Regions from separate parts of the Geobacillus sp. BMUD genome, predicted to be linked through region 2. Evidence: riboswitches for the same ligand, from Rfam matches in the RefSeq annotation. Region 2 holds a riboswitch; the other holds the start of a gene.

What was found. Region 2 has a riboswitch for S-adenosylmethionine ahead of mtnK (S-methyl-5-thioribose kinase). Riboswitches for the same ligand answer to the same signal wherever they lie in the genome.
Region 1: linked by a shared signal. The riboswitch ahead of ETC05_RS10745 (methionine ABC transporter ATP-binding protein) and the one ahead of mtnK (S-methyl-5-thioribose kinase) in region 2 are both predicted to bind S-adenosylmethionine.

Annotation. Positions count from the first base shown of each region.
Region 1 is NZ_SDLA01000008.1:58,522-66,332, reverse strand. Features, by position in the region: gene ETC05_RS10780 (cysteine desulfurase) at 1-512, opposite strand, end outside; gene sufD (Fe-S cluster assembly protein SufD) at 509-1,819, opposite strand; gene sufC (Fe-S cluster assembly ATPase SufC) at 1,837-2,616, opposite strand; gene ETC05_RS10765 (carboxymuconolactone decarboxylase family protein) at 2,851-3,213, opposite strand; gene ETC05_RS10760 (hypothetical protein) at 3,309-3,497, shown strand; gene ETC05_RS10755 (MetQ/NlpA family ABC transporter substrate-binding protein) at 3,517-4,359, opposite strand; gene ETC05_RS10750 (methionine ABC transporter permease) at 4,374-5,042, opposite strand; gene ETC05_RS10745 (methionine ABC transporter ATP-binding protein) at 5,032-6,060, opposite strand; SAM riboswitch class I at 6,154-6,263, opposite strand; gene ETC05_RS10740 (sterol-binding protein) at 6,336-6,683, opposite strand; gene ETC05_RS10735 (thioredoxin family protein) at 6,836-7,153, opposite strand; gene ETC05_RS10730 (toprim domain-containing protein) at 7,150-7,509, opposite strand; gene ETC05_RS10725 (YusG family protein) at 7,606-7,811, opposite strand, start outside.
Region 2 is NZ_SDLA01000001.1:73,719-81,529, forward strand. Features, by position in the region: gene ETC05_RS00335 (ABC transporter permease) at 35-1,048, opposite strand; gene ETC05_RS00340 (sugar ABC transporter ATP-binding protein) at 990-2,540, opposite strand; gene ETC05_RS00345 (sugar ABC transporter substrate-binding protein) at 2,537-3,697, opposite strand; gene mtnA (S-methyl-5-thioribose-1-phosphate isomerase) at 3,684-4,751, opposite strand; gene mtnK (S-methyl-5-thioribose kinase) at 4,822-6,012, opposite strand; SAM riboswitch class I at 6,152-6,320, opposite strand; gene ETC05_RS00360 (carbon-nitrogen family hydrolase) at 6,415-7,227, opposite strand; gene ETC05_RS00365 (pyridoxal phosphate-dependent aminotransferase) at 7,326-7,811, shown strand, end outside.

The sequences.
Region 1 (7,811 bases), on a different contig from region 2:
ACATGGACGATGGCGACGATTTTCACAGCGGGCGTCACCGTGGCCTCCACATCGCGCAAATCGATCGTGCCGTCTTCCTGCAGCGGAATGTATTTCAGCGTCGCGCCCGTTTGCTTCGCCAGCTGCTGCCATGGGATCAAGTTGCTGTGATGTTCCATGTACGTGATGACAATCTCATCGCCTTCTTTGACATGGGCGCGCCCGTAGCTTGAGGCGACCAAGTTGAGCGACGCCGTCGTGCCGCGCGTAAAGATGATTTCCTGAGCCGATTGCGCGTTTAAAAAACGCCGAACTTTTTCGCGCGCGCCTTCGTACGCGTCGGTCGCCTTCGTCCCAAGCGTATGAACGCCGCGGTGGACGTTCGAGTTGTACTCGCGGTAGTAGCGGTCAAGCGCTTCAATCACCGGCAACGGCTTTTGCGATGTCGCCGCGCTGTCAAAATAGACGAGCGGATGACCGTTGACATTCTGATGCAAAATCGGAAACAACGCGCGAATTTCGTTCACATTCATGATTGAACTTTCCTTTCAATCACTTCAATTAATTGATTTTTCACGCCTTCAATCGGAATCGCCTCGACAACCGGCGCCAAAAAGCCGTGGATGATGAGCCGTTCTGCGTCGCGCCTCGGAATGCCGCGGCTCATCAAGTAATACAATTGAATGGGGTCGATGCGGCCGACCGACGCCGCGTGGCCCGCCATGACGTCGTCTTCATCGATCAACAAAATCGGGTTCGCATCGCCGCGCGCTTTTTCGCTCAGCATCAGCACGCGCGACTCCTGCTCAGCGTTTGATTTCGACGCACCGTGCTCGATTTTGCCGATGCCGTTGAAAATCGAGGTGGCGCTGTCGCGGACGACGCCGTGCTTTAAAATCGTTCCTTCCGTATGCTTGCCGTAATGGATGACGCTCGTCGTCACGTTTTGCACTTGCTCGCCGCGGCTGACCGCGACCGTTTTCGCATCGCCGATCGAACCATCGCCGACGAGGCGGGTGATGTTCTCGGAAACGGTATTCCCGTCATTCATCAACCCGAGCGCCCATTCGATCCGCCCGTCGCGCCCAGCGATGCCGCGCCGGTTGACGTACGTCGTCGTGCCTTTCGCCAAGTGGTCGACCGCCGCGAAAAAGACGCTTGCGTTCGCTTCGGCAAACACTTCAGCGACAACGTTGACGACCGCTTTTCCTTCCCCGCTTGCCGATACATAGTTTTCAACAAACACGACGCGGCTGTTGTCTTCCGCGACAATGATCACGTGGTTAAACAAGGCGATGTCGTCTTCATCTTGAATATAGACCGCCTGAAGCGGCGTTTCGATTTCGACGTTTTTCGGGACATAGACGAACACGCCGCCGTTAAACAGCGCAGCATGGAGAGCGGCGAGGCGGTGCTCATCCGGCTTGACCGCCGTCATCCAATAGCGCTTCAGCAAATCGCCATGCTCGCGCGCCGCCGTGAACATATCGGTGAAAATGACGCCTTTTTCTTTTAATTCAGCCGAAAGCGACACATACGCCGGCGTATGGTTGCGCTGCACGTACAAGTTTTTCGTCCCTTCGCCCGCCTCGATGAGCGCCTTGACCGCTTCCGGCAAGCCGTTCAAGTCCGCATACGGCGCGCTGTCGACCGCATGGCGGGCGAACTCGGTGAAATTCCATTTATCAATTTTCGTCTTCTCCGGTTTCGGAAGCGGCAGCCGCTCCGCCAGCGCAAGCGCCTCAAGCCGCCGCGCCGTCAGCCAGTCCGGCTCACCATGCCCGCTTGAGAACGTGCGGACGTACTGTTGGTCGAATGGAATTTTCGTTTCTGTCGCCATAGTCCTCCTCCTAACGCTTACGCTTCTTGTCCGACCGTTTCGTCTTCGATGCCAAGCTCTTTTTTGATCCAATCGTACCCTTCCGCCTCAAGCCGCTGTGCCAGTTCCGGGCCGCCGGACTTGACGATGCGCCCTTGCATCATGACGTGCACGTAATCCGGCGTGATGTAATTGAGCAGCCGCTGATAGTGGGTGATGATCAAACAGCCGAACTCGCTGCTGCGCATTTCGTTGACGCCTTTGGCGACAATTTTCAGCGCGTCAATATCCAACCCGGAGTCAATCTCGTCCAAAATCGCAATTTTGGGCTCCAACATCATCAATTGCAAAATTTCGTTCCGCTTTTTCTCCCCGCCTGAGAATCCTTCGTTCAAATAACGGTGCGCCATATCCGGATTCATTTCCAAAAACGCCATTTTTTCATCAAGCTTGCGGATGAATTTCATGAGCGAAATTTCGTTGCCTTCGCCAAGCCGGGCGTTAATGGCGGCCCGCAAAAAGTCGGCGTTCGTCACCCCACTGATTTCGCTCGGATATTGCATGGCCAAAAACAGGCCGGCACGCGCCCGCTCGTCGACTTCCATCTCGAGGACGTTTTGGCCGTCAAGCGTCACCGATCCTTCTGTCACTTCATATTTCGGATGGCCCATAATGGCCGATGCCAGCGTCGATTTCCCCGTCCCGTTCGGACCCATGATGGCGTGGATTTCCCCGCCTTTGACTTCCAAGTCCACTCCTTTTAAAATCTCTTTTCCCTCCACGGCGACGTGGAGATTACGAATCGTCAAGACTGCCATGCAGCATACCTCCAATTCCCGATTGAGAGTCAGTTCGCTCGCTTGTCTTCTAGCGATCGCTCATTCTCATTTTATTCTCATTACAATTTTATAACAAATGAAAACTGCCTGCAACTTCCCTGCTCTGTTTTTCACGATGGCCGTGTGAAAAACCGCATCTTTTATTTATTTTACACGAAAACCGTAAGCTTGTACGAGTTTTTGCAAAAAAAAGACCCCGTTTTTTTCCGGAGTCTAGTGAGTCGTCCGCAGCTCGCGGAGGCATTCTTGCACGAGCGTCACCGCCTGGCTCATCGCCGCCCCGCCGCCAAAAGCGGCCGCCACCGCGCACGCTTCCAAGATTTCTTGTTCCGATGCCCCTTCATCAACGCATCCTTTCGTGTGATAAATCGTGCAATACTCATCTTGCGTCGCCAAGCTGATGCCAAGAGCGATCAGCTGCTTTTCCTTTTTCGACAGCGCCCCCTCGGCAAAGCAAGCTTCCGTAAAGGCGTTAAATCGCTCCGCTACGTTCGGAAGCTTTTGGGTGAACGCCCCAAGCCCTTCTTTGTAGTGGCGAAGCGCCGATTCGACCGATGACTGTGTGCCGTTGTTCATCTTCGTTTTCCTCCTTTGTCCGTTTCTGCTGTTAGTATGCATGCAGGAACCACAAATTAAACGGCGAATAACATCGGAAAAAGGAGGAGATCAACATGGCCCGTTGGATCGTGTTTTTCGTGACGGCCGCCGCCGGTTCGTTCATCGTCTGGATGGCGATGAGCGCTGCCCTTGGCGAAAGCGGAGAGGGCTCATTCAGCTTAACCGCCGTTGTCGCGCTTCAAAATTGCCTCATCATTTTGCTGCTCGTTGCCATTTTAGAGCGGCTGGCGAAAAAGAAATAACGGGAGCGAAACACTCCCGTTATTGATTGTTTTCCGCTGCCGGAATGACGGCACCATGGTATTTTTCTTTGATGAAATCTTGAATTTCTTTCGATTGCAGCACTTCGACCAATGTTTTGATTTCCTTCCGGTTTTCATCGCCTTTGCGCACGGCGACAATGTTCACATACGGATTGTTTTTCGGCGACTCAACGGCGATCGGGTCTTTCGCCGGATCCAAGCCGGCGTCCAACGCATAGTTGGCATTGATCAGCACCGCATCGCCTTCGCCGTTTTTGTAAATTTGCGGCAGCAGCCCAGCGTCGACATCGGCTTTAAATTTCAAATGTTTCGGATTTTCAATGATATCATTGACCGTCGCTTTCGTTTTATCGACGCCCGGTTTCAGCTTAATGAGCCCTTTTTCTTGCAGCATCGACAAAATGCGGCCGTGGTCGGCGACCGAGTTGCTCATGATGATGGTCGCACCGTCGGGCAATTCTTCAATGCTTTTGTATTTTTTCGAATACAGGCCGATCGGCTCGATATGAATGCCGCCGGCGTTGACGAAATCATAGCCGTATTCTTTCTTTTGCGATTCTAAATACGGAATGTGTTGGAAATAGTTTGCGTCGATTTGCTTCTCAGCCAATGCTTTGTTCGGCAAGATGTAATCTTGGAACGTGATGATCTCCAAGTCGATGCCTTTTTTCTTCAAAATCGGTTTCGCTTTTTCCAAAATTTCCGCATGCGGCACGTTCGACGCGCCGACTTTCAGCTTTACCAATTTGCCGCCTTCCGCGTTGTCGTTCTTGTTGCCGCCGCATGCCGCCAAAGCGAACACAAGCATCGCAGCGAACAAAACACCCAGCCATTTTTTCATCCGTTGTTCCTCCTTTATCGTTTATCGATTTTTGCAGTGACAAAGTCACCGATGGCCTGAATGACAAATACAATGACGAGCACCAATACGGTCGCGACAAACGTCACATCGTTATGGTTGCGCTGGAACCCTTCCAAATACGCCAAGTTCCCAAGCCCGCCAGCGCCGATGACCCCGGCCATCGCCGTATAGCTGACGAGCGACACCGCCGTCACCGTAATGCCGGAGACAAGCGCCGGCAGCGATTCGGGCAAGAGCACTTTCCAAATGATCGTCCACGTCGAGGCGCCCATCGCCTGCGCCGCTTCGATGACGCCTTTATCAATTTCACGAAGCGCGATTTCGACCATGCGGGCATAAAACGGCGCGGCCCCGATAATGAGCGCCGGCAGCGCCGCATTGGCGCCAAGCATCGTCCCGACGAGCCATTTCGTAAACGGAATGAGCAAAATAATTAAAATAATGAACGGAATGGAGCGGAAAATATTCACAAACGCGGCGATGACCGCATTGATCCATCGGTTTTCCCATAGATTGCCCTTTGCCGTCAAAAATAACAGCAAGCCAAGAACGATCCCAAGGACGAAGGTGGCCGCCACCGCCATCCCGGTCATGTACAGCGTCTCGACCGTCGCCGCCCACATCGTCTCCCATTGCACGTTCGGCAGGAGGTTAGCGAGCATCGTGAATCACCTCCACCGCCACTTGCTGGCGTTGAATATAGTCAAGCGCCCGGCCGATTTCATCCGCCGCCCCGTCGAGGTGAACGAACAGCACCCCATAGGCGCCTTGATGGGTTTGCGAAATTTTCCCTTGCAAAATGTTGACATCGACGGCAAACTGGCGCACCACTTCGGTGATGAGCGGCTTCCCGGCGGCCGCGCCGACGAACGTCAGCTGCGCGATCACCCCGTTCGGGTATTGGCCAAACAAATGGGAAATCGCCTCTTCCGTCTCCTCGGGCTCGATCAATTGTTGGACGAACCGTTTCGTAATCGGCTGCTGCGGGTTCCGGAACACATGCAGCACGTCGCCTTGCTCGACGATTTTGCCGCTTTCCATCACCGCGACGCGGTCGCAAATTTTACGGATGACGTGCATTTCATGGGTGATGAGCACAATCGTCAGCCCGAGCCGCTTGTTGATGTCAACGAGCAAGTCCAAAATCGCATCGGTCGTCTGCGGATCCAACGCCGACGTCGCCTCATCGCAAAGCAAAACTTTCGGATTGTTGGCGAGCGCGCGGGCGATGCCGACCCGCTGCTTTTGTCCGCCGCTCAGCTGCGCCGGGTAGGCGTCCTCGCGCCCGGAAAGGCCGACGAGTTCGATCAGCTCATCCACCCGCTTGTTCCGCTCCTCTTTCGGAACGCCGGCAATTTCAAGCGGAAAAGCGATGTTTTCCCTGACGGTGCGCGACCAAAGCAAGTTGAAATGCTGAAAAATCATCCCAATTTCTTGGCGCGCCTTGCGCAGCTCCCGACCTTTCACGCGCGTCATATCGCGGCCGGCGACGATCACCCGGCCGCTCGTCGGCTTCTCAAGTCCATTCAGCAGCCGGATGAGCGTGCTTTTCCCCGCGCCGCTGTAGCCGATGATGCCGAAAATTTCCCCTTCGCGAATGTCAATCGACACGTTGTCGACGGCCGTGACCGAGCCGTTGGCCGCTTGATAAATTTTTGTCACCTGCTCGAGTGCAATCATTGTTTCACCTTCCTTCCCCTCAAGACGGCAAAGCGCAAAAAGAAAACCTTTCTGCCCGCAAAGAGAACAGAAAGGTATTGTGCACCATTCCGTCTCTTATCTCTCAAAGCAGGCCGCTTTGTGTGAATTGGCACCATTTCAGCGCATGCGCTGACGGTTGCCGGGCTTCATTGGGCACATCCCTCCACCTCTCTTGATAAGAGCGCAACAATCACCTATTCAATTGGTTACGATTGTGATTGTATCATCGCCTGTCGAATGCTGTCAATCATTTTTTACCCAACATGCCGATACGGCTTGGCCAAATGGAGGAGCGACTCGAGAAGCAATAGATGGCGGAAGCTTCCTGACACGTGCACTTCTTGCAACCGAACGAGCTGCTGCAACTTCAGTTCACCGTTCAACAGCGATGCGAGCGATGCTTTGGAACCTCTAATCGTCAATGTTTTCCGTTCATCGTGTTCCATCTCCGCCGCAGACGACTCCTTGCCAACCACCAACAGCACGGTTTCATCCCCGCTTTCAAACCGAACGCACAGCTGTTCATCCGGCAAAATCGGCAACAAATGGCGCAACACTTGCATCCGTTCCACGAACTTCCCGATCAATTCACGCATTTCCATGGATATCTCCCTCCCCCATTTCCTTATGTTTCTTTCATTTCCATCTGGAAGAGGGAAATCCTTTACAAAAATCTCGACAACGATGTTGGCGAAACAACGCCGTTTTTGTCATTTCCCAAGAAATGTGTCAAATGGCGTCAAAAAAAGGCGGATCACTGGGGCGGCAAACAAGTTTGAATCACTTCATACAAATACGGAACGGAATGAAAGGCATACCACTTGCCCGCGATCGTTCCGTTCACAAAAAGAAGCAGGCAAGGAACGCTTTCGATTTTCCACGCAACCGCCTGCTCAGGGATATAGTTGATGTCCGTTTCGTAAAACGGCAGCGCCGGAAACAACTGCTCCACCACCGTGAGCATCCGCCGCGCCAGCTGGCACGTGCCGCACAGCGGGGTATACAAGTAAAGGACGAGAAGCGGCTCGCTTTCCACCACTCGCTTGACATCGTTTCGGTCGATCGCTTTCACTCCCCTCCCCCTCTCATGAGCAATTCGATGCGGACGTCGAAATCGGCGCGCAACAGCACTTGCGCCAAGTGCCAAATCGGGGCGGCCGCCACTTCACGGTACGCCCGGTCAATGTAAATATGCTCTGCCTCTGGAAACATGCGGCGAAACTGGCGGCGCAATTTTTCCCCCGCTTCATCGGCATCCGCCAATAAGTACACATCATATCCTTCCAGCTCATCAGCCCATTCTTCCAAACGCGCGTCGCTGATCGTGCCGTTCGTGCAAAGAATGACGACAGGCTCATTCAGGACGGCCGCCACCTTTTGCTTGTCCGATCGCCCTTCCACAATGATCACTTTTTCCACGCGTCGCATGTCCGACCCACCTACTTCAAAAGGAGATACGATATTGTATGCCCCGCGCCGGCGAAAGGTGGAAAAAGAAAAGCAACGGCATCGCACCGTTGCCTTTCAACACCAGCCCGCTTCCCCGTCGCAGTCAACATATTTTTGGTCCGGTTCAACGGTAGCGGTCACCTGTTTGAAAATTCTCCCGTTTTGTTCGATATATCCATTTTTCAACGGGACGGCCGCTGGAAGCGGAAGGCGCCCGATGAGCTCTCCTTCCTCGTACAATTCCAGCGAGCGGCCGTTCAGTTTGCCGATGATCCGTTCCG
Region 2 (7,811 bases):
CGGGGGAGACATCCACGGGGGCAGCGATCGGGCGTTATTTTTTTTGCCAATGCGACAACGCGAGGGCGCCGACTAAAATGGCGCCTTTTATAATATCTTGGGCGTAATACGGAACGTTCATCATCGTCAAGCCGTTCAGCAACACGCCCATTAAAATCGAGCCGAACAAGGTGCCGACGACGTTCGGCTTGCCGGCGCCGAAGACAGAAAAACCAATGTAAGCGGCGGCGACGCTGTCCATTAAAAGCGAGGCGCCGGCGGACACTTGTCCGGTGCCGATGCGTGAAGCGAGGACGATGCCGCCAAGGGCGGCGAAAAAGCCGCTAATGACGTACGCGTACGTCCGGTAACGGTTCACCGGAATCCCCGACAGCCTTGCCGCTTCCCGGTTTTCCCCCGTCAAATAAAAGAGGCGCCCCGGTTTGGTGTATGTCAAAAACAAATGGGCAGCTATAACGACAAACAGCATCAGCAAAACGGAAAACGGCACGCCGAACAGCTCTCCTTGGCCGATAAATAGAAAGGAAGGGATGAATTTGCCCGGCGCCGTGCCGCCGTCTGGCAGCGGCATATCGTTATAAATCGAAAATCCTTTCGTATAGGTGAGCTGTACCCCGTTGATGGCGTACATCGTCGCCAATGTTGCAAGCAAATCCGGCAATTTGAATTTGACGATCAAGAGCGAGTTGAGCAGTCCGACGGCGACGCCGAGCAACAGCGGCACGAGCAAGGTGACGAAAATTTCTTGGCGATACAGAACAAGCGCCGCCGCACTGGCGATCGTCGCAAGGCTGACCGTTGACCCGACCGATAAATCGAAGCCGTCAACGATGAGCGAAAACGTGATGCCGATCGCCACGAGCGTCACGATCGAAATCGAACGCAAAATGTCGCTGAAGTTTTCATACGTGAAAAACCGGTCTTGCGTGATGCCAAAATAGGCGATCACGGCCAGAATGGCGAGCAATGTCCCATGTTTATACAAAAACTCAAGAATAGACGGCGCCGTTTTTTTCGACGGCGTCGCGGAAACGGCCGGCTGATTCATCGATTTCACCTCCGCTGCAATAATAAACAAGCTGCTCGTACGTGAGTTCAGCGGCCGGCAGGCGAGCGAGCAGCCGACCGTCGACCATCACGTAGATGGTGTCGCAAATGTCAAGAAGCTCTTGAAATTCACTGGAAAAGTACAGCACCGTTTTTCCTTCATCGGCAAGGGAGCGAATGATGGCAAACACGTCCTGCTTCGCGTGGACATCGATCCCTTTCGTCGGCTCGTCGAACAAAAAGACGCGCGCGTTCGTGTTCAGCCATTTGCCGATCACGACTTTTTGCTGGTTGCCGCCGCTCAAATGGCGGATGGCTGTGGCGCTTGACGGCGGATGGATGGCGAGCGAGCGCACGAGAGCATTGGCGGCTTCCGCTTCTTGTGCCCGCTTGATCCATTGCCAGCGCGTCAGGTGGGAAAGAAGGCGCACGGTGATGTTTGCCCGCACCGATTCGGGCAAAAACAGCCCTTGTTTGCGCCGCTCTTCGGGAATGAGGCAAAGTCCGGCTTCGATGGCTTCGTAAGGTGACGAGAATACATAGCGCCGCCCCTCGATTTCCCATTCGCCCGCCGTTTTTCGATGGGCGATCAAGCTTTCAGCAAGCTCCGTCTTGCCGGCGCCGACCAAGCCGGCGATGCCGACAATTTCGCCGCGATGGGCGTATAGGTCGACGGTCGTGCCGGTTTTGTCAATCGTGATTCCGCGGGCGGCAAAGGCGATGTCGCCCCCGGACGTGCGCGCCTGTTTGGCAGACGTTCTTCGCTTCGTCCCGGTCATATGCAGGACGATGTCTTCAAGCGACAGGCTGTCGGCCGCGCCTTGATAGACGACGCGGCCGTCGCGCAAAATCGTCAGCCGGTCAGCGATTTCTTGCACTTCTTTCAGCTTATGAGAAATATAAATAAAGCCGACGCCTTGCTGTTTCAGCTCATGAATGATGGCAAACAGCCGCTTCGTTTCCGCCTCGCTCAGCGCCGCGGTCGGTTCGTCCAAAATGATGTAGCGCGCGTCGGATGACAGCACTTTCGCGAGCACGATCAGCTGCTTTTCGTGGAGTGAACAGTCGCGCACGAGCTTCGTCGGCGGGATGGAAAGGCCGACGCGGCGAAGGAGAGCAGCCGCCCGCTCTTTTTCTTGGCGCAGCGAACGGATCGGCCGCTGCGTGGCGCGAGCGAGTTCATCGGCGGCGATGTTTTCGTACACTGGCAAACCAGGAAACAGCGCTGTGTCGACTTCTTGCACGACAAAGCCGATGCCGGCTCGTTTCGCGTCAAACGGCGAGGAAAACGCGCATGGGGCGCCGTCGATTGCGATCGTGCCGGCATCAGGCGAAATGGCGCCGGCCAACATGTTCATCAGCGTGCTTTTGCCGGCGCCGTTCATGCCTAAAAGGGCGTGGACTTCGCCCGGACGAACGTCGAAGTCCACGCCGTCAAGCACGCGCACGGCGCCAAACGATTTTTCCATGCCCCGCATTGACAACCCGTTCATTTTTTGTTCACCTGAGCTTCCAACGTTTTCATCCACGGCGAGATGGCGACGTTCGATTGCCCCCAGCCCGGGATGTATTGCGAGAGATCGCTCATCGATACTTGTTTGTCCGGCAGGTCGGACCGTTTCACTAAATGCGGCTCGAGCGAGTAAATGTTCGGCGTTTTTTCACCAGCAATTTTTTGGTAGGCAAAGCGAACTTGCACGCGGCCGACTTCCGCCGGATCCGTCGCCGTCGTCGCCACCCACGGGCTGTTCGGTTTTTGGATCATTTGCAAATCTTCATCGCTCAAATCGATGCCGTACACTTTAATTTCCGTGCGCCCGGCTTGCTCGATCGCGCGCGTCGCCCCTTTGGCGAACTCGTCCCATGTCGCGAAGACGGCGTCAATGTCGCCTTTGTTCGGGTATTTTTTCAAGATGGCTTCCATTTGCGTTTGCGTGTCCAGCGCGGTGTTGGCGCTCGCTGTACCGAATTTGGCAACTTCCTTAATGTTCGGGTAGCGTTTTTTGAACGCCTCATAAATGACGTGGCGCCGTTCCATTGGGGTAAAGCCGCCGACCCAAATCGTGACGATGTTGCCCTCGCCGTTTAAATCTTCGGCGAGCGTCTTTAATGTTTTCCAAGCGAGGCTATAGTCGTCTTGGTCGATGACGGTGACGCCGGGAATGTTCAAATCGTTGTCAAACGCCACAACCGGAATGCCTTTGGCGACGGCTTTTTTTACCGGACCTTCGAGCGCATCGGCGCGGCCGTGGTCAAGCAAAATGGCGTCCACATTTTGCGTAATGGCCGTTTCAACATACGATGCCATCTTTGTCAAATCGTTGTCGGCGTTGTAAATTTGCACTTCGCCGCCGAATTTTTGCACTTGTTCTTTCACGCCGGCGATGTATTGCGAGGAGAATGTGCCGATCGACAGTTGCATAATGGCGGCGATTTTCACCGGTTTTTTCAGTTTTTCCGGAATGGCCGCCTGCTCGCTGCTCGCGGCGGTTGAGCTGTTGGACGATGCGTCGTCGTTGTTGTTCGTTTGTTTCGTTTCATTGGCCGGCTTGGCGCTCATGGCGTCTTGCTCGTTCGTGCAGCCGGCTACGATGGAGAACACAGCAAAGAAAAGAAGAAAAAGGAACGATAAGGCCTTAAATTGTTTCATGGTGCTCCTCCTTTGCGAATAACGATGGCAGCGCCGTTTCGTAACGGCCGCGGACGATGCCTTTTTCGGTAATGATGGCGGTAATGAGTTCGTTTGGCGTCACGTCAAACGCCGGGTTGTACACGTTGACGCCTTCCGGGGCGATGCGCACGCCGGCGAGATGGGTCACTTCGTCCGGATGGCGCTCTTCAATCGGGATGTCCGCCCCTGTTTTTGTCTTGATGTCGATCGTTGACAGCGGGGCGGCGACGTAAAACGGAATGCCGAACGATTGGGCGAGCAAAGCGAGACCGAACGTGCCGATTTTGTTCGCCGTGTCGCCGTTTCGCGCGATCCGGTCGGCGCCGACGATGATGGCGTTAATGTGTTTCGCCTTGATCGTTTGCGCCGCCATGTTGTCGGTAATAAGCGTCACATCGACGCCTGCTTGCATCAGCTCCCATGTGGTCAGGCGCGCCCCTTGCAAAACGGGACGTGTCTCAAGGGCGTAGACGGACAGCTCGATTCTTTTTTCTTTCGCCAAATAAAACGGGGCGAGCGCCGTCCCGTAGCGGGCGGTGGCGATCGAACCGGCGTTGCAAATCGTCATCACCCGGTCGCCCGGGCGGAAAAGGGACAAGGCGTATTCACCGATGCGGCGACACACATCCTCATCTTCGATTTGGATGCGGATCGCTTCGTGAATGAGCGTTGTTTTCGCTTCGTTGACGGAAGCGGCGCTGTTCGCGGCGGCGACGAGCCGGTCGAGCGCCCAAAACAAGTTGACGGCCGTCGGGCGCGCGCTCGCTAAGTAGTCGCGGTCTTGTTGCAAGCGGCGCTGAAATTCGTCCACCGCTTCGGTTTCATAGCGCGAGGCGGCGAGCGCCAAGCCGTAGGCAGCCGTGATGCCGATCGCCGGCGCCCCGCGCACTTTCAACGTCGCGATCGCTTCATGGACGTCTTCGATTGTACGCAAGTCGATGTATTCGGTGACCGATGGCAGTTTTTGCTGGTTTAAAATCGTGATATGCGTCTCGCGCCATTCGACAGAGCGCGGGATGACAAATGAGTTCATCGTCGTCTTCCTTTCTCGGTTGGTCGATTGGCCTGGGCTGGCGTTGGACGGCCGGCCCGGGCAGAGGGTGTCATCGTTCCGTTTCGACGAACAGGCGGCGGAAGCCGTCCGTTCCCGCCAGTTCGGTGCGCTCAACGATCAGGCGGCGACCGAGACGGAGCGCGTGCCGTTTCGCAGCGAGCCGTTCGTCTTTTTGTTCAATGCCGTCGAGATCCGCCACATGGGCGAGGCCGATCGTCCGGCGGATGACTTCGCAGCCGGCAAAACCGACGGCGTCAACGAACGCCTGCCGCAGCACCTCATCAAGCAGTCCGGGCGTCGCGGCGTACGTTTCGACGCTTTCGGTGCGCCAAAGCTCCGAGAATACAGACTTAAAAACGTCCCACGTCCGGTCGATATGATCAAAGAGCGGACGGCGCTCCGATTCAGGGCGGGACAACGCATTTAACAGCAAGTTGGCGAAAAATTGGCCAAGGTCAAACCCGATCGGGCCGTAAAAGGCGAATTCCGGGTCGATCACTTTCGTTTCGTCGTCGCTGGCGAAAATGCTGCCAGTGTGTAAGTCTCCGTGCAGCAGTACATCCGCTTCAGTTAAAAACTTGCGCTTCAGCTTCGCTGCTTCGAGGCGGAGGCGGTCATCTTGCCAAAGCGCTTCAACGTCTGGGCGCAATTCGTCCTCAAAGTTGTTCGTGTCATGGTCGAAAAACGGATCGGTAAAGACAAGGTCTTCCGTAATTTTGCACAGTTCCGGATTGACGAAGTTTTGCGCCAGTTTCTTTTTCTCCTGCTGGTTCATGCCGAAATCAGACGTGTAAAACGCCGTTTTGGCGATGAATTCGCCGATATGCCGCGACAACAGCGGGTACGTTTTCCCTTCGATCAGCCCTTTGCGCGCGATTTGCAGGCGAGACAAATCTTCCATCACCGTGATGGCGAGCGATTCGTCAGAATAGTAGACTTTCGGGACGTATTGCGGCACATAGCTGGCAAACGTGCGCAGCGCGTTGCTTTCAATGACGGCGCGCTTTAACGTAAGCGGCCAGCTTTCCCCGACAACTTTCGCGTACGGCAGCGCTTGTTTGATGATGACGCCTTGCTTTGTTGCTTGGTCAACGATATGAAAAACAAGGTTCAAGTTTCCGTCGCCGATCTCACGGCACAGAAGCGGCGCCCCGTCGCGGAACAAGCCGAGGCGGACAGCGAGCGCCACCGCCTTTGGTTCGGTCAGCGGTTCGTAAACCGATGTTTGCACAGTCGTCATATTCATGTTCCCCCTTTTTTCATTTCGCTCATTTTCAAATGCCGATGTTGACGCTGCACCAGAAGTTCGGCGTTTTCGGCAAATGAAAAAGCCTCTTTCGCATATGAAAGAGGCTTGAAGATTCATGGATTCTTCGCGCCTCTTATCTTTCAGAAAGACATCGGTCTTTCTGTTGGACTTAGCACCGTGCCCTGCGGAAGCATAACGCTTCCGGCGCCGCCCTTGGCGTGCGCCCTATCTCACGATAGCATTACGGTCGGTTGCTGGGCTTCATTGGGCCAATTCCCTCAGCCAACTCTTGATAAGAGTACCGGTTTCTCGTATTCAATTTTGGGAATTTTCGCGATGTTCCCAATCGTTTGGTTGCTTGATTCGAATGATACATGGTCGATCCATCGATTGTCAATACGTTTTGAAAAATTTTTTTGCCGCTTCGTAGTCATGCGGCCGGCGGTCGGCAAATACTGGGATGCGCGTACGGACGTCCGCAACGAGCGCAGGGTCAATGTCCGCCGCGACCATGCCAGGCTTCTCATCCGCCTCGGCGATCACTTCGCCCCATGGATCAATGATGAGCGAATGTCCGGCGAACACGTTGTTCGGGTCGCGCCCCGCCCGGTTGCAGGCGATGACGTAGCATTGGTTTTCAATCGCCCGCGCCATCAGGAGCGTCCGCCAATGGTGCAGGCGGGGAAGCGGCCATTCGGCGACGACAAACAGCACTTCCGCCCCGGCTAAGGTGTGGGCGCGAATCCACTCCGGAAAGCGGATGTCATAGCAGATGACCCCGGCGCACGAAACCCCGTCGAGCGAAAACAAACCTAAGCTGCTTCCCGGCTGCAAATACAAATGTTCATCCATCAGCCGAAACAGATGAAGCTTGCTGTATTCACTGACGATTTGACCGCTCCGGTCAGCCACGATCATCGTGTTCGTCACGCCGGTTGCTGTTTTTTTAGCGACCGAGCCGGCGACGAAATGAACACCGTACGTTTGCGCCAGGCGGGAGACGAATACTTTCGTCCGTTCGGCGTTGTCATCGGCAATCTCATCTAAGCGCGTTAAATCGTAACCGGTCGTCCATAGCTCCGGCAGGACGATGATGTCAGCGCCGTCCTTGGCGGCGGATTGCACGGCTGTTTCGGCTCGCTGTTCGTTTGTTTGTGGATCGCCAAACGCGATATCGAGTTGGAGGCAAGCGATGCGGATGGTCATTGTGTTTCACCCCAATAAAAAATTTGCTTTACATTTTGCTTTTTACGATATATGATTTTGCACTAGAATTTCAAGAATTTTTCAAGAAGGTGTGGGCGATGACGATGGAATTTCCTTTTTCCGAGCTGCTTGAGCAGCTGCCAAAGCAATTTTTCGCCTCGCTTGTCGCAAAAGTTGGGGAGAAAATCAAAGCCGGATGCGACGTGATCAATTTAGGGCAGGGCAATCCGGACCAGCCGACGCCCAAGCATATCGTTGAGGCGATGCAGCGGGCGGCGGCCAATCCGAAATACCATAAATATTCGCCGTTTCAAGGCTACTCCTTTTTGAAAGAAGCCATCGCCGCGTTTTACGCACGTGAATATGGGGTGAAGATTGACCCAGCCCGCGAAGTCGCCATTTTGTTCGGCGGCAAGGCCGGGCTTGTCGAGCTGCCGCTTTGTCTCGTCAACCCGGGTGATGTGGTGCTTGTTCCGGATCCAGGCTATCCCGACTATTGGTCGGGGATCGCGCTTGCTCGTGCGCGGATGGAGATGCTGCCGCTTTCTTCGGAAAACGGGTTCTTACCGGATTACGAAGCCATT